Regions from separate parts of the Rhizobium sp. BT03 genome, predicted to be linked through region 3. Evidence: predicted binding sites of a transcription regulator. Region 3 holds the regulator's gene; each other region holds the start of a gene.
What was found. The regulator LexA, encoded in region 3, represses DNA repair genes until DNA is damaged. The targets are predictions, from matches to a motif close to TGTTCNNNNTGTGTTCNG.
Positions count from the first base shown of each region.

Region 1: QMO80_RS09975 (ATP-dependent helicase) is a predicted target of LexA. The motif match lies at 2,842-2,859, and genes of this name have one in related genera.
Region 2: QMO80_RS13780 (helicase-related protein) is a predicted target of LexA. The motif match lies at 2,903-2,920, and genes of this name have one in related genera.
Region 4: QMO80_RS20365 (ATP-dependent helicase) is a predicted target of LexA. The motif match lies at 2,677-2,694, and genes of this name have one in related genera.

Region 1 is NZ_CP125640.1:2,017,581-2,021,958, reverse strand. Features, by position in the region: gene QMO80_RS09980 (enoyl-CoA hydratase/isomerase family protein) at 1-720, shown strand, start outside; gene QMO80_RS09975 (ATP-dependent helicase) at 734-2,794, opposite strand; gene QMO80_RS09970 (hypothetical protein) at 2,902-3,168, opposite strand; gene QMO80_RS09965 (BON domain-containing protein) at 3,345-3,605, shown strand; gene QMO80_RS09960 (hypothetical protein) at 3,664-3,927, shown strand; gene QMO80_RS09955 (DUF982 domain-containing protein) at 4,197-4,378, opposite strand, start outside.
Region 2 is NZ_CP125640.1:2,811,267-2,815,644, reverse strand. Features, by position in the region: gene QMO80_RS13780 (helicase-related protein) at 1-2,740, opposite strand, end outside; gene QMO80_RS13775 (DUF3309 family protein) at 3,535-3,690, shown strand; gene QMO80_RS13770 (glycine zipper domain-containing protein) at 3,718-3,978, shown strand; gene QMO80_RS13765 (hypothetical protein) at 4,167-4,325, shown strand.
Region 3 is NZ_CP125640.1:635,857-640,234, forward strand. Features, by position in the region: gene kdsA (3-deoxy-8-phosphooctulonate synthase) at 1-423, opposite strand, end outside; gene QMO80_RS03080 (VOC family protein) at 423-1,316, opposite strand; gene lexA (transcriptional repressor LexA) at 1,513-2,232, shown strand; gene QMO80_RS03090 (ComEC/Rec2 family competence protein) at 2,213-4,378, opposite strand, start outside.
Region 4 is NZ_CP125640.1:4,193,629-4,198,006, forward strand. Features, by position in the region: gene QMO80_RS20360 (hypothetical protein) at 1-129, shown strand, start outside; gene QMO80_RS20365 (ATP-dependent helicase) at 157-2,634, opposite strand; gene QMO80_RS20370 (VOC family protein) at 3,217-3,693, shown strand; gene QMO80_RS20375 (PrkA family serine protein kinase) at 4,103-4,378, shown strand, end outside.

The DNA of each region.
Region 1 (4,378 bases), 1.4 Mb from region 3:
ATGGGCGGTGGCGTCGGCCTCTCCTCGCACGGCCGCCACCGCATCGTCACCGAGCGCACTCGGCTTGCCATGCCCGAAAGCGGCATCGGCTATGTCCCCGATGTCGGCGCCACCTGGCTGCTGCCGAAGGCGCCCGGCGAGGCCGGAACATGGCTCGGCCTGACCGGGCTCGATATCGGTGCCGCCGACGCGATCCATGCCGGGCTTGCCGATCTGCAGATCGCCTCGTCGCGGCTCGGCGCGGTGATCGAGGCGCTGTCGGCCCTGCCGCGCGGCAGCGCGTCCAGCGATGTCGATACCCTCTTGCGGGGGCTTGCGGAGCCTGCCGGAGAAAGCCGGCTCAGGCAGAATGCGGCGATGATCGATCGCGCCTTTCGTTTCGACAGCGTCGAGCAGATCCTGGCAGCCCTTGCCGGGGAGGAGGGCGACTTCGCCGCCGAGACCCGCCGGGTGCTGCTGACACGTTCGCCGACCAGCCTGAAACTCGCTTTGGCGCTGCTGAGAGCCGGCCGCCGCAGCGCCTCGCTTGCCGAGTGCCTCGGCCGCGAACTCGGCGCCTGCCTGCAGATGCTGGATAATCCGGATTTCTTCGAAGGCATCCGCGCCGCCGTCATCGACAAGGACCGCAATCCGAAATGGTCGCCGGCAAGTGTCGAGGCCGTCGAGGCGGCAATGGTCGAGCGTTTCCTGAAACCGGCCGAACCGCCACTATCTCTCTGAGACGATACTCGATTTATCGCCACATGCCGCGCATGCGGGCGCCGACATCGATGCGCATCTGCCGCACATGCGCTTGCGCGGCGGTCTCCGATTTCACCTGCGGCCAGCTGCAGGCCTCGAAGAATTGCAGCAGTGTTGCCGGAATGAAGCGGCTGCGCGAGGCATAGACGTGCCGGTCGCCCTGCGCATTCTGCCCGTAGGTGAAGAAGCGTTGCGGCACGACGAGGTCGAGGCTGTCGCGGGCACGGGTCATCGCCACGTAGAGCAGCCGGCGCTCCTCCTCGATTTCGGCGCTGGCGCCGACGGCGAGATCGCTCGGAATGCAGCCGTCGACGACATTCAGCATGAAGACCCTCGTCCATTCCTGGCCCTTGGCCGAATGAATGGTCGAGAGGATGAGATAGTCCTCGTCGAGCAGCGGCACGCCGGCCTGGTCGCTGGTCGCATCCGGCGGATCGAGCGTCAGCTCGGTGAGGAAACGTTCGCGCGAGGCATAACCGCCGGCAATCTGCTCGAGCTGCAGGAGATCGGCCTGCCGGGTCGCCGCATCCTCGTGCAGCCGTTCCAGATGCGGCGCATACCATTGCCGTGCCAGCTCTATTTCCGCCGGCCAGCCGGCCTTGCCCGCCTTCATCTCCTGCAGCATGGAAACGAATGCCGTCCAGTCCTCGCCGGAGCGCGGCGGCGCCGGCATTTCGGCCAGCGCCGTTATCGGGCTCGCGTCCTCGGCCATCAGGTCGAGCGCCTTCTGCGCCGTCGACGGCCCAACACCCGGCAGGATCTGCATCAGCCGGAAGCCCGCCACCCGGTCGCGCGGGTTCTGCGCGAAGCGAAGGGCGGCCAGCATGTCCTTGACATGGGCGCTGTCGAGAAATTTCAGCCCCCCGAATTTGACGAAGGGAATGTTGCGCCGGGTCAGCTCGACCTCCAGCGGCCCGCTGTGATGCGAGGCGCGGAACAACACCGCCTGCTGCTTGAGCTTGAGGCCTTCCTCGCGATTGTCGAGCACCATGTCGGCGACATAACGTGCCTGCTCGGCCTCGTCGCGTACCGTGACCAGGCGCGGCCGCTCGGAGGATTGCCGCTCGGTCCACAGATTTTTGGTGAAGCGCTCGGAGGCAAGATCGATGACGGCGTTGGCGGCTGTCAGGATCGGCTGCGTCGAGCGATAGTTGCGGTCGAGCGTGACGATATTGGCGGGCGGGCTGAAGGCGGCGGGAAAGTCGAGAATGTTGCGCACCGTCGCTGCCCGGAAGGAATAGATCGACTGCGCATCGTCGCCGACGACCGTCAGCCCCTGGCCTTGGGGCTTCAGCGCCATCAGGATCGAGGCCTGCAACCGGTTGGTGTCCTGATATTCGTCGACGAGCACATGGTCGAAGCGGCTGCTTATATCCTCGGCGATCACGCTCTCGCCGACCATTTGCGCCCAGTAGAGCAGCAGGTCGTCGTAATCGAGCACGTTCTGGCTCTGCTTGGCCTCGACGTAGCAGGCGAAAAGCTCGCGCAGCTGTTTCTCCCAGGCCGCGCACCAGGGAAAAGCGTCGCGCAGCACCTGGTCGAGCGCCGTCTCCGAATTCACCGCCCTGCTATAGATGGCAAGGCAGGTGCCCTTGGCTGGAAACCGGCTTTCCGTTTTGGAGAAACCGAGATCGTGCCGGATGAGGTTCATCAGGTCGGCGCTGTCTTCGCGGTCGTGAATGGTGAAATCGGCATCGAGGCCGATCTGCTGGGCATAATCGCGCAACAGCCGCGCGCCGATGCCGTGGAAGGTGCCGGACCAGTTGAGCGCATCGGCCATGATACCGGCATTTGCACCCAGCACATCGCGGCAGATGCGCTCGACGCGGCGCGCCATCTCGGCGGCGGCCCGCCGCGAGAAGGTCATCAGCAGGATGCGGCGCGGATCGGCGCCCTTGACGATCAGATGGGCGACCCGATGCGCCAGCGTATTCGTCTTGCCCGAACCGGCGCCGGCAATGACCAGCAGCGGCCCGGCAATATGGCTGCCGTCGGTGAGCGTGCCATGCTCGACGGCCATGCGCTGCTGGGGATTGAGCTTTTCGAGATACATCCAGCCGTCCGGTCGGGCTTCCGCAGAATCACTGCGGAAAGATTAGATGTTCCTTGAATGTTCGCGATTTCAGCCGCTGTCAAGCATTCTGGCGCAGGAGGGGTGCCTCAATCGGGGAAATCCGGCCCTACCACGCGCCGCACCAGCTTCAGGCTGCGATCCGGCTGAAGAATGTAGGTTTCCTCGACGCGCTGGCCGGTCCCGTCGTAGAACTGGTGGTGGACGGCGCTGCCGACCGGCGATTTGGTGAGCTTCGTCCGCGGCTGGCCGCCATAGGTGATGCTGCCGGGAATGGGATCCAGCGCCGGCGTATCGGCTGACGTGCAACCGGCGAGCAAGACCCCGGCAAACAAAGCGGGCAGCAGCACTTTCATTGTCGTCATCCCTCTTTCGGCTGCGACTAAATATGGAAAGCGCGGCACCTTCCGCCAAGGGCAGGCCACACCGGGTCCTGTAGAAATGCGCGCGAATATCCGGTCGAGACCGGCGGACCGCAACGAAAGCGCTGTTGCGGCGTTAACCTGACATACCAACTTCAGGAGACGCTTCAGTGACCGGGTTTCCTGTATTCCCCGACCATGACGAACCCGGCCGGCAGGGCCATGGCGATGCGGCGACACGCGCTTCGGTGGAGAGCGCTCTTCATGCCGCCGCAGATCTCGACGCTGAGGAGATTACCGTCGGCATGCTCGGTTCCTATGTCATTCTCGACGGTTTCGTGCGCCGGCGCGGCGATGTCGAGCGGGCGGTCGCGATCGCCGAGAGCATCGTCGGCCGAAGTTATGTCCATAGTCGCCTGTTGCGGCGCTGAGGGAACCAAGTGCCCTTCCGCGGGTTGAAATGCCGGATCGAAACGCTGGAGACCCCTCATGCAGTCGCTTCCTCGCCTCTTGGCAGTCATCACCATGATATCGGCCGGCGTTTTTGCCGGTTCCGCTTATGCCTCGCTGGAAACCGGCACAAATTATTCGGCGCTGCCGAAGGACCAGGTCGCCCTCAATGAATATACCGGCGCCATCGCCTGCACGCCGGCAGAACCGCAGTATCTCCCCTCCTTCATCCGCGCCGGCGATGGCACGATCATCGGCGTCGGTTATATCGAGGTGGAAAGTGAGGGTGGCGCGGACTGCTGAAAATAGTCCTGCCCAAACGAGGCTCGCCTGCGTTCCCGCAGAGGTGACGAGCCTCTGACCATCATCATGATGGCTGCGTGTCTTTTATGAATAGACTTATCCCGGGCACAACGCCCGTTGCACCAAAACCCGCCATAGGTTCGATGCAGGGTTAAGTAAATTAAAGCGTCGCACCGTTCCGGCACACTCCGTTTACGGAAATGCCGGCCGAAGGACCCAGTTCATCGTGGCGGAGCGTGCTTCCGCGTCCTGTCGGACGCTTGGGCGCTCTAATGCAACTTCAGCTTCGCCTCTTCGGCCGCAGCCAGGAATTCGGCTCGTGCTTCCTCCACGCTCTTGCGCCCATCGAGTGCTGCCCGGCAGGTGCTGCGCGCCTTGATATAACGCAGCCCCCGCGAGTTCGGCCAGAAATCCGCCAGGCATTTCAGCGCATCGAACGGCCCGCTGACCG
Region 2 (4,378 bases), 2.2 Mb from region 3:
CCGGCTCGCCGGCTTCCCCGGAAGCGGATGCCGCTTCCTCAGGCGCGGATGCCGTCTCCGCGGGAGCGGAGGCTTCATCGGGAGCTGCGGTTTCCACTGCTTCCGCCGCGGGCGTATCGACATCAGCCGAAGCCGCCTCGGTTGCGGATGGCTCGGCGGCAGTCTCTTCCGCCGCGCCGTCGGCATCGTCGTGATCGGCCTTTTCGGCCGTCTCGTCGGCGGGCGTTTCCGCGGTGGCAGCCGGCACTGAGGCCGCATCCTGCGTCGCAAGATGGGCCGATGCTTCTTCCGCCTTCACGGCATCGGCGCGATAGCCGAGACCCTTGAGGATTTCTTCCATGTCCTCGAGCGTCGCGCCGAGGATCGACAGCATCGCCGTCGTCGTCGTGAAGCGGCGACCGTCATAGGCGCCCTCCGGACGGTTGCTCTGACCCGGCTTCCACTGCAGCAGCGGACGGATGATATCGGCAAGCCGTTCGAGAATGTCGATGCGCACCGCGCGCTTGCCGAGGAAGCGGAAGCCGGCGAGCTTGTAGAACATCCGCTCATAGCTCGGATCGGTGACCACGGAGGTACGGCCGGCAGCCAGCACCGGAATGAGATCACCATAGCCCGGCTTGTCCAGACCGTCGTTCTTCAGCGCCCAGAGCAGCGTGATGAGCTCGGCCGGCGCCGGCTTCAGAAGCGCCGGGACGAAAATATGGTAAGCGCCGAAACGCACGCCGTAGCGGCGCATCGAGGCGCGTGCCTCCTGGTCGAGCGACTTGACTTCCTCGGTCACGTCGCGGCGGAACAGCACGCCGAGATTCTCGACGAGCTGGAAGGCAAGCCCCTTGGCCAGACCCTGCAGGTCCTCGGCGCGCGACAGATCGTCGAGCGGCTTCAGCACCGTGCTGATATGATGATTGACGAAGCGCTCGACACGGGCGGCGACATGATCGCGGGCATTGCCCGTCAACTGTTCGTCGGCCAGCAGAATCACGCGCGGACGCATGACGTGATCGCTGCCCGAAAGCCGCGCCACCGGGTCGCCGATCCAACGGATCAACCCATCCGAGCCGATCGCCAGGTCGCTGTTGCCGGCGGCATGGATTCGCGCCGCACGGGCCTCGAATTCGAGCGCGAGCGCTTTCTGCGACGCAGCCTGAACCGCCTTGGCATCCGGTCCGTCCGTTCCCGCCACCGGCGTGAAACGGAATCCGCTCAATTGCCCTACATGATGTCCTTCAACGAAGACATCGCCATTCACACTGATTTCAGCTTCCAGCATCGCATTCTCTCTCAGGCGCTTCATGAGCACAGATGTCCTGCGATCAACAAAGCGTTTCGTCAACCTTTCATGTAACGCGTCGGACAATCGATCTTCGATTTCCCGCGTCTTTTCCTGCCAGTGTGTCGGATCGGCAAGCCAACCGGGCCGATTCGAAACATAGGTCCAGGTTCTTATCTGCGCGATTCGCGCCGAAAGCGTGTCAATTTCCCCATCTGTCCGATCGGAGCGATGAACCTGCTCCGCAAGAAATTGCTCATTCACCGTGCCATAGCGGACGAGATCGGAAAAGAGGGTCGAGATAAGATCGGCATGTTGTGCCGGGGTGATACGCCGATAGTCGGGAAGCGCGCAAGCCTCCCAGAGTTTTTCGACGCGAGCCGGCCTGTCGGCAAGGTCGATGACCTCGGGATAACGTGAAAGCTGTTCGAGCGCCTGCTGGTCGACCGCAGGCAGCGCCCGCGTCAGCCCCGGCACGCGCGGCCCGGCCTCGAGGCTTGCCCGCAGGGATTGAATCGAGGAGAAGTCCATCTCGGTCGTGCGCCACTGCAAAACCTTGACGTTGTCGAATTCGTGCCCCTCGATGCGCTGGACCAGTTCCTCGTCGAAGGGCGAGACCTGTCCGGTGACGCCGAAGGTACCGTCGCGCACGTGCCGCCCGGCACGCCCGGCGATCTGGCCGAGTTCGCCCGGATTGAGATTGCGGAACTGGTAGCCGTCGAATTTCCGGTCCTGGGCGAAGGCGACATGATCGACATCGAGGTTGAGGCCCATGCCGATCGCATCGGTCGCCACCAGATATTCGACATCGCCGGCCTGATAAAGCGCGACCTGTGCATTGCGGGTGCGCGGGCTGAGCGCGCCGAGCACGACGGCCGCGCCGCCGCGCTGCCGGCGGATGAGCTCGGCGATGGCATAGACCTCGTCGGCCGAGAAGGCGACGATGGCCGAGCGCTGCGGCAGCCGGGTGATCTTCTTCTGCCCGGCGTAGAAAAGATGCGAAAGCCGCGGCCGCTCGACGATCGTAATGCCGGGCAGGAGCTGCTGCAGGATCGGCTGCATCGTCGCAGCACCAAGCAGCAGCGTTTCCTCGCGGCCGCGAAGATGCAGGATCCGGTCGGTAAAGATATGGCCGCGTTCGAGATCGCCGGCGAGCTGCACCTCGTCGATTGCGACGAAGGCGGCCTTGGTCTCGCGCGGCATCGCCTCGACGGTGCAGACCGAAAAACGCGCATTGGGCGGCGAAATCTTTTCCTCGCCGGTGACCAGCGCCACGTTCTGCGCGCCGACCTTCTCCACCACCCGCGTATAGACTTCGCGCGCCAGCAGCCGGAGCGGCAGGCCGATCACGCCGGTCCCGTGCGCAACCATGCGCTCGATGGCATAATGGGTTTTACCGGTATTGGTCGGCCCAAGCACCGCGGTTACACCGCGTCCGCTCAGAATCATCGGCTGCGAAGTCAGAGTCATGGTCCATGCAAATGAGGCGGGCAGCCCCCAGGAATAGAGTGCTTCCGCGAGGGAAGCCAGAGAACACATGGACAGCCGCCGCCGCAAACGCAAGGGCAGATTTCAAAATGCTTCGGGGAATACGACCTTTGCGAGTCGCGCGGAGCGCCCGGATCTGCGATTCGGAACAGCGTGAGAACGAATCAGCGACGAATCGCTGACTCCTGCTGATTCAGCTTTTGTTCACGGCTAAGTATTGATTTTGAATCACTTTTTCCCACTAGATGCTGAATCGCCGGACTCCCTCCTCTTCGCATTTTCGTCGTCGCGAACAATGATTCCGTCCGCCGGCGGACAATCGAAAATTGTGCCCGAAATTAACCTACCGACCAAAGCCGGAACGAATCGGCGACGAATCGCTGACCCTGCCGTTTTCGCCTTTCGTTCACGGCCACATCTGGTGGCGAAATTCAGTCCATGCGCTAGATGCGGATCGCCGATGGCTTTCCCTGTTCCGCCTTATCCCATGGGCATTAATCTCTAGGAAGACGGATTCAGATTTCGTTAAGATCGAAGGGGCGATGGCGGCGTCCCGATCAAAAACGGAACGAATCGCTGACGAATCGGCGACATCGGGACCTTCTCGCTTTGTTCACCGCAACATGTTGTATTCAAAGGATTTTTTAACCATAGGAGCAAGTTTCGATGGGGCGCAGGTCAAGACGCGACACATTTCCTGGCTTAACCGGGAACAAAAATCGCCAATGCGTGTTTCTCGTCCATTCAGATTGCGGACGAAATGAAGGAAAAACACCATGCTTGGCACGATACTTCTTGTGATCCTCATTCTGCTCTTGATCGGAGCCTTGCCGAATTGGGGTTATAGCCGTGGCTGGGGCTATGGACCTTCTGGCGGTTTGGGGCTAGTTCTCGTGATTATCATTATCCTTGTACTCATGGGCCGCATCTAAAGGCCAACAAACCTGGGGAGTTACGACATGATGAAGAAGATTGTTCTTATTGGTGCGCTCGTCGGCGCCCTGGCATCCTGCACGGCGACCGAGCAGGGCACGGCGATCGGCGCCGGCACCGGCGCGGTCATCGGCGGTGCCGTCACCAACAGCTGGGGTGGTGCCGCCGTCGGCGCCGTTGCCGGCGGTCTGACCGGCGCCCTCATCGGCCAGTCGGTCGAACGCCGCGGCTATTGCGTCTATCGCGACCGCTACGGCCGCCGCTACGAGGCTCGTTGCCGCTACTGACCGGCAAAAGCATATCGGACTTCCCAACGGGCGCTTCGGCGCCCGTTCTTCTTTGCCCGCCTGTCAACACGGTGTTGACGATCGGTCGCGAAAGCCAAACCTACCGACCTCCGTCAGGCAGGCGCATATTTCCTTCATGAGCGCATGGGCAGGCGAAGCCGCCCGGCGCATCTGAAAGGAACGTTTCCATGGGTCAGATTTTCCTGAATTCCGCCGTCGCCATTCTCATCGCCTTGGCTTTCCTGACAACCGCAATCTCAGCTCTTCGCGGCCAGGATCGCTCGCCGCAGCGCGTGCCGGTCAAGATTCCGCCATGGCGTCACCCGAACGCCGGCGACCGCTCCTGAACCTCTCAGGAGGGCATCCATACAAAAAGCGATAGCGCATCCGGCAGGACACG
Region 3 (4,378 bases):
GGCGCGGCCGGTCTCGGCGGCGGCGATCAGAAGGTCGGTCTGGCGGCAGAGGAAGGCCGGGATCTGCAGGACATCGACCACCTTTGCCACTTCGGCGCATTGCTCGGCCGTGTGAACGTCGGTCAGGACGGGAAAGCCGAACTCCTTCTTCAGGTCGGCGAAGACTTCCATGCCCTTTTCAAGCCCGATGCCGCGCTCGGCCGAGAGCGAGGTGCGGTTCGCCTTGTCGAAGGAACTCTTGTAGACGAGGCCGATTCCGAGCTTGGCACAGAGCTCTTTCAGCGTGCCGGCAACCATGAAGGCATGGTCGCGGCTCTCCATCTGGCAAGGGCCGGCAATCAGCGACAGGCGGCCGCTATTGGAAAAGGTGACCTGGCCTGCGCCCTCGCCGATCCTGACTTCCGAATTCGTATCAGTGCTCATCATCTTTCCTCGAAGGCGAAAAGCGTGCCTTGCCCGGGCGCCGGCTTCACCAAAATGCGGTTGTTCTTGCGCGTGTATGTCACTCCGTTAGCAGCCAAATGCGCTTCTGTCACGGCAAGATCGGCAACAGTGAAGAGGATCGCCCGGCCGCGCAGACCGCGATCGGCGGATGAGACGGCGGCCTCGAAATAGGCCTCCAGTCCTTCCGATGTCATCAGGCTGATTTTCGCATTCGGCGCCGCGATATTGACCCCGAAACCGGTTTTCTCGACGGCCGATTGCGCCATGGCAAGGCTGACGAAGCCGGCGAAGGCGGCGGCATCGGGCGCGCTGAGCGCGATCTCGGCAATGCCGGTCACGCCATTGGCGTGTGTCTCCAGCGCGCCGCGGTCGGCCGGCAATGGATTGATGCGCTGGCAGGTGAAGAGAAAGAAATCGGGTGCCCGCAGATCGCCCGCAAAGGCCAGTTTGAAGCTGCCGACGCTTTCAGAACCATCCGGCATTTTCATCGGCCGGCTGAACTCCAGCATCTCGCCGGCGCTCGATCCGCCTGAAATGAAGCTTTGATGGTCGATGCCGGCATCTTCAGTGCCGAAAACCACCGCCGAAAGCCCCTCATCGCCGCAGCGGAAGCGGAAAGCGCGGTTGCGGGCGGTGAAGACATTGCCTTGCCGCGCCGATGCCTCGCTCTCCTCGACGCTCGCGATACCGAGCGGCTCCAGATAGGTCTTGTCGGCAAAGAAGACGCAGGCATTCTCCGTTCCGAAGGGATGGCGGGCGTCGGCGGCAACGGTGAAGCCGAGCTTGCCGAGCCTTTCGCGCGCCAGATCGATATTGACGACCGGCAGCACGACATGATCGAGCGGGTGCGGTTTGGCGGCATGCGTGTTCATGATATCCCCTTCTGCAATCGCGAAGAGATGTGCGACGGCGCTATCCTCAATGCAAGACATGGCGCCAATCCGGCGAATGAAAATAAAAATCTCAACGAGTTGGCGGCAAGTTTTACGGAAATTTAGCCACTTGCGGAACACATATGGAACATATAGTGTCTGTTCTGGATTTGTTTCAATCAGGGGTCACACGCCGATGCTCACGCGCAAACAACAGGAGCTTCTCCTTTTCATTCATGAGCGCATGAAGGAATCCGGCGTTCCACCGTCTTTCGACGAGATGAAGGATGCCCTGGATCTGGCCTCGAAATCCGGCATTCATCGCCTGATCACGGCGCTTGAGGAACGCGGCTTCATTCGCCGCCTACCGAACCGCGCCCGGGCGCTCGAGGTCATCAAGCTTCCCGAAGCTTACAGCCCCAGCATCCAGCCCCGGCGCGGCTTTTCGCCGAGCGTCATCGAGGGCAGCCTCGGCAAGCCCCAGCCGGTCGCCGCCCCCGCACCGGTCAAACCCGCCGCCGACAACGGCAACTCGGTCTCGGTGCCGGTCATGGGCCGAATCGCTGCGGGCGTTCCGATCTCGGCGATCCAGAACAACACCCACGACATCGTCGTTCCCTCAGACATGCTCGGCTCCGGTGAACATTACGCGCTGGAGGTCAAGGGCGATTCGATGATCGACGCCGGCATCTTCGACGGCGACACGGTGATCATCCGCAACGGCAGCACAGCAAGTCCCGGCGATATCGTCGTTGCCCTCGTCGACGACGAGGAAGCGACGCTGAAACGCTTCCGCCGCAAGGGCGCCTCGATCGCGCTTGAAGCGGCCAACCCGGCTTACGAGACCCGGATCTTCGGACCGGACCGCGTCAAGGTGCAGGGCAAGCTCGTCGGCCTCATTCGCCGCTATCATTGACGCTGGACGGGCCGGTTTCGGCAAAACTGTTGCTGCGCCAGTCATAGGCACGATGGCGCATCCACGGCCGCGACAGGCTCTCGAATGCGGTTGCGACCTCCAGGCCGGCGTCCGCGAAGCGCAATTCGACGGAACCGGACCTGCGCAGCGTCTCACCGGTGAAGAGCGTCGCGCCTGAGCGGCAGCCGTTGAACCGCAGGCGAACAGACGTCACGACAATATCCGCCGCGTCGCAGGCCGAACCGAGATAGGCGGCATTGTCGATGACCGTTATGACGCGGCCATTGCCAAGCCTCGATGTACACCAGGCCTTCTTGACGCAGGAAAAGCGGTTTGCTTCACCGCCCGCGGCGGCCGCCCGCATCGCCGTCCTCGCTTCGTTTTGCTGATCGCGGGAAAGCCTGACGCGGCGGTCTTCTCCCTCCGGAGGAATAGCGGGGCCGTCCAGCATTTTCGGCGGGTGATGCGTCGGCAGGACCAGCGCTCTCTGCCATTGGTCGAAGATGAAATCCGGCGGGTTTTCACGGTTGGAAGCCATTGCCGCCACTGCAACCAGCGCGACCAGGCTGCCATCCTCGGAAATCACCAGATCCGGCGGTCGAGGGGCCGGGAGAACCAGCAGGATGAGCGTCGAGACGGCGAGGATCGATGTGCCGGCATGGCGCAGCCGGGTGCGCAGCAGCGTCAGCAACAGGAAGCCTGCCACGGCGACGGCGAAATACCAGGCGGGCAGACGGCCGACGCCGATATCACCGCCCCAGCCGGACACCGTCTTGGCGACAGCGATCACCAGGTCGAGACCGAAGCCGACCACCTCCCAGAGCGGAGCGTCCAGACCGAACGGCATCAGCAACATCGCCAGCAGCCCGGCCGGCATGACGATGAAGGAGATGATCGGCATCGTCGCGAGGTTTGCCGGCAGGCCGTAAGCGGTCAGCCGATGAAAATGCTCGATCGAAAACAGCGCCGTGGAAAAACCGCCGATCAGCGAGGTCAGCAGGACGCCGCCGAAGAAACCGGCGACGGCCACGACCGGGCGGAAGATCGGCAGCTTGAGCAAGGCGTTTTCGCGGACGCGCCGATCCTTCCACAGCTGATAGCCCGATACCAGTGCCAATGTCGCGGCAAAGGACATCTGGAAGCTCGGGCCCAAGACTTCGGAGGGTGAAATGGCGATGATAACAAGCGCCGAGAGAACGACATTGCGCAGGCTGATCGACGGCCGATCGAAGAAGACGGCGATCAGCATGATGGCCATCATGATGAAGGCGCGTTCGGCCGAGACCCCGAAGCCGGAGATCAGAAAGTAGGCGGTGACGGCGATGAGCGCGCCAGCGGCTGCGATCTTCTTCGTCGGATAGGCCTGAGCGACAACAGGAAAGAGGCTGAGCAGCATGCGAAAGCCGACGAAGAAAATGCCGGCCGACAGCGCCATGTTGAGACCCGAGATCGCGACGATATGGGCAAGGCCCGACTGGCGCAGCGCCTCCGTCGTCGCATTCGAGATGGCGCGCCGCTCGTCGGTCACCAGCGCGGCGGCAAAGGCGCCGGTGTCGCCGGGCAGGATCGACCGTATGCGGTCGCCGATGCTGCTGCGCAGCCGGTAGAGCCATTCGAGCAGAGCGTCCGACGTCGATCTTGCCGCTTGCGGACCCGCCTCCAAATCCTTCTCCGGAGCGCCGTAGAAGAGGCCGTTGGCGCCGATGCCGTCGAAATAGGCGCTGAAGGAGAAGTCGTTGAGTTCGGGAAGTGCGGGGCCTGACGGCGGCGTCAGCCGTGCCCTGCCGGTGACGATGTCGCCGATCTCGAAAGGCGTGTCGGCGCCGCGGACAATCGCGGTTATGCGCCCCGGCGGCCGCTTCAACTCCGGCGCTTCAGTGCCGGTGAGCGCAAGAATGTAGCGCCAGCGCCCGCGGCCGTCGCCTTCGCGCCGTTCGACACGGCCGGTCACGGTCGTCGTCACCGAGGAATCGAGGATCACGGTCGAAGCCCGCCAGCTCTCGAACTGTGCGCAGAGCATGCCGCAAACCACCAGTGCAAGCGCCAGCAGCGTTGCCCGCAACGCCGTCCGGCTGCGGCCGGTCATGAGAACCGCGATCGTCAATACGGACAGCGAGAGCAGCGATGCAATGAGCGGAAAATCGGA
Region 4 (4,378 bases), 940 kb from region 3:
CTGCTTGCCGTCAAATATGACCGGTCGCGCCGGCTCTTCCTGATCGGATTGTCGATCGTGGCCGTCGGCATGGGCATCGCCCTGATGAACGATATCCTCGGTCTGGGAAGCATGCGAATGCTCGGGTGACGGTTCTCGCGTCGCGCCGGCGGATTGTCAGACGCGCTCGACGAACCCGTCCAGCACCCGCTTCTGCCCAGCCCGGTCGAACTCGATCGTCAGCTTGTTGCCTTCGATGCCGGTGATGTTGCCGTTGCCGAATTTCAAATGGAACACGCGGTCGCCGAGGGTGAAGCGTGAAGGTTCCGACGAGGTGGATTTTGCCACCAGCTCGCCGTCGATCGTCCGTCCCTTCGGGCCGCTTTCGCCATAGCCGATACGTTCGACGGCGTGGCCGGAGCGGCTGCCCCAATTGTCGCGCGTGGCGTCGGTCTTGTTGGCCTGGGCGCGTTTCCAGCCGGGGGTGGAATAGGAATTGGCAAAGGGTTCTGATTTGTCGAAGCGGGACTGGCCGTAGCCGCCACGGCCATAGCCACCATAGCTCTGTTCCATTTCGGCGACCTCGACATGGGTCTCCGGCAGCTCGTCGAGGAAACGCGAGGGCAGGGTCGATTGCCAGAGGCCGTGAATGCGGCGGTTGGAGACGAACCAGATGTGGCAGCGGCGCTTGGCGCGGGTGATGCCGACATAGGCGAGGCGGCGTTCCTCCTCCAGGCCGGCGCGGCCGCTTTCATCGAGCGAGCGCTGATGCGGGAAGAGGCCTTCCTCCCAGCCCGGCAGGAAGACGGTGTCGAATTCCAGGCCCTTGGCCGAGTGCAGCGTCATGATCGAGACGGCATCGAGGTTCTCGTTGGTCTCGGCATCCATCACAAGAGAGACGTGCTCGAGAAAGCCGCGCATCGACTCGAAGCTTTCCATCGAGCGGATCAGTTCCTTGAGGTTCTCAAGGCGGCCGGGCGCTTCGGCGCTCTTGTCGTTCTTCCACATGTCGGTATAGCCGGACTCTTCGAGGATCTGCTCGGCGAGTTCGGTATGCGGTGTGTTTTCAAGCAGTTCCTGCCATCGGCGGAAAGATTGAATCACGTCGAAGAGGGCTTTGCGCGCCTTCGGCTTCAATTCGTCCGTTTCGATGATGTCGGCGGCTGCCGCAAGCATCGGGATATCGCGGGCTCGCGCATAATCGTGCAGGGCGCGCACCGTCGTATCGCCGAGACCGCGCTTCGGCGTGTTGATGATGCGCTCGAAGGCGAGGTCGTCGGAGGCTTGAGCGACGAGGCGGAAATAGGCCATGGCATCGCGGATTTCGAGGCGCTCGTAGAAGCGCGGGCCGCCGATGACGCGGTAATTGAGACCGAGAGTGACGAAGCGGTCTTCGAATTCGCGCATCTGGAAGGAGGCGCGAACGAGGATCGCCATATCGTTGAGCAGATGCTTGCCGCGCTGAAGCTGCTCGATCTCCTCGCCGATGGCGCGGGCTTCCTCCTCCGAATCCCAGGAGGCGTGCACCTGCACCTTGACGTCCTCAGGATCGGAGCGGTCGGTGAACAGCGTCTTGCCAAGCCGCCCTTCATTATGGGCGATCAGATGGGCGGCCGCTCCGAGGATATGTTCGGTCGAGCGGTAGTTGCGCTCGAGCTTGATGACCTTGGCGCCGGGGAAATCCTTCTCGAAGCGCAGGATGTTGTCGACCTCGGCGCCGCGCCAGCCATAGATCGACTGATCGTCGTCGCCGACGCAGCAGACGTTCTGCGGCTCGCCCTTGGTGCGCTGGGCAAGGAGCCGAAGCCACATATATTGCGCGGTGTTGGTGTCCTGGTACTCGTCGACGAGTATATAGCGGAAGCGGCCGTGATATTCCTTCAGGAGATCCGGGTTCTTGCGGAAGATCGCGATCGGATGCATCAGCAGGTCGCCGAAATCGCAGGCATTCAGCGTCGTCAGGCGCGCCTGATAGGCGAAATAGAGATCGCGGCCGCGGCCGTTGGCAAAGGCGCGGGCATCGCCCTCGGGGATATCGGCCGGGCCGAGCCCCTTGTTCTTCCAGGTGTCGATCATGCCGGCGAACTGCTTGGCCGGCCAGCGTTTGTCGTCGAGGCCTTCGGCCTGGATCAGTTGCTTGATCAGGCGGACGACGTCGTCGGTATCGAGAATGGTGAAATCGGAGCGCAGGCCGACGAGATCGCCGTGGCGGCGCAGAAGCTTGACGCCGATCGAGTGGAAGGTGCCGAGCCAGGGCATGCCTTCGACCGCGCCGCCGACGAGCAGCGCGATGCGCTCCTTCATCTCGCGGGCGGCCTTGTTGGTGAAGGTGACGGCGAGGATCTGCGAGGGGAAGGCGCGGCCGGTATTGAGGATATGGGCGATGCGGGTCGTCAGCACGCGCGTCTTGCCGGTGCCGGCGCCGGCAAGCACGAGGACCGGGCCTTCCAGAGTTTCGACGGCTTCGGTCTGCTCGGGGTTCAGCCCGGCGAGATAATCCGGCCGGCTGCCACCGTCGCGGGCCGCCATGGCGCGGGCGGCAATACCGCCGCCGGCGGGCACTCTTCCGGCGGGTGCGGCGGGTGGCTGCGGCTTGCGCGCCATCTCGGCCGGCTCTTCGTCGAAGAAGGGAATATCGTCGAAACTATTGCTCATGGCGCGTAATGTAGTGATTCGGGAAGGAAAGACCAGAAAAGATGTTCTGCTTTCATTCCCGGGCCGCCGCTATCCCAAGGGGTTTGCGCATGGCGGCAGGGCTGCTGGATAGAGCCTTTCCTGGTTAGATTGAAGCATTCTGTTGGCTCAAACGGAGTCGGATGGTCGACCGGCCGGCGCGCGTCGTAGCCCAGCTCTACGGCCAAGCCGGCCGGTCGATCAGCCGGCCCGTTTCAGCCAACCCTCCCGCAGATTTGCCAAGCAAATCTGCAAGACTCTAAAGCGCCGGCCGCACTGATCGCTTCGCCGCGGCGAAGCGGTGTGGCCGGAGGGCCGGGCATCTTTCCGCCAGTATCAGAGGCGATCGGCTCGGCCGTACCTGGGGTATGCCCGTCGCCAATCGCCTCTGCCCTGACGAAAACCTGCTCCGGCAGAATGCTTCAATCTAACCAGGAAAGGCTCTAGGACAGCGGCGACACGACGGAAAAATTTCAGCCGCACTCTGTCGGAAGCCGCGCAGGCGGGGCGTCCTTGGATCATCGGACAGTGGTCCGGATCCACCGTCAGCAAGGAGGCTGCATCATGACGAAGGTCGTTTCAAATCTCTGGTTCGCGGAGCACGCGCGCGAAGCCGTCGAATTCTATGTGTCCATTATCCCGGATTCCAGCATCGGCCGCACCACCATCCTTCCGGCGGAAACGCCGAGCGGGCCCCCCGGCAGCGTCGAGCTGATCGAGTTCACGCTCGGCGACCAGGCCTTCCTGGCGATGAAGGCCGGCCCGCTCGATAGTTTCAACCATTCCTTCTCGATCGCGATTCTGCTGGAAAACCAGGCCGAGATCGATCGGATATGGGACGCATTCCTCGCCAATGGCGGCACGCCGGAGGCCTGCGGCTGGCTGAAGGACCGCTGGGGCCTATCCTGGCAGATCGTGCCGCGCATGCTTGCCGAGATGGTCGCCGACGACGACCGCGAGCGGGCAAGGCGCGTGACCGAGGTGATGCTCGGCATGGTCAAGATCGATGTCGCTGCGCTGGAGAAGGCATTCAACGGCTGATTTGCGCCCGCGGGCGGATGATCGAACGATGGACTGACGGCCGGGATGCGGCCGTTTCCATCGTGTCAGGCGGGGATCGGCACATGCCGTCCCAGCATCGACTCTGAGCAGATCTGGCTGCCAATCGTCGATTTTTCCGGAACTCGAATCACGGGCGACATTGCACACCCTTTTCATCTTTCTGTCACGTCGCGAAATGTGCTGATACCGCAAGGGTGCTTTTTTCAACTATAATGAGAAACAGTTTCGTAGAGTAAAAATAACCGGTGAATGCACGTTTTTGTGCGTTGCAAGAAATAGCCGGTGAGCGTCGAATATACCTACGAAATTATTGATTCTTAGGAACGCCGTAGCCATCTCGATGGTTATACGGCTTAGAGCCTGCGGCATAAACCTTAATGGAGGTCCCATGCTGAGTGAATCCGTATTCGATGCGTTTACGCGCAGTTACGAAGCGCGCCGCGAAACCGACCTGTCGGTGCAGGAATATCTCGATCTCTGCAAAAAGGACCCGATCGCCTATGCCAATGCGACCGAGCGCCTGCTCGCCGCCATAGGCGAGCCGCAGATGGTCGACACCGCCAGGGACGCGCGCCTCGGCCGGATCTTCATGAACAGGACCATCCGGATCTATCCTGCCTTTGCCGGCTTCCATGGCATGGAGGAAACGATCGAGCGCATCGTT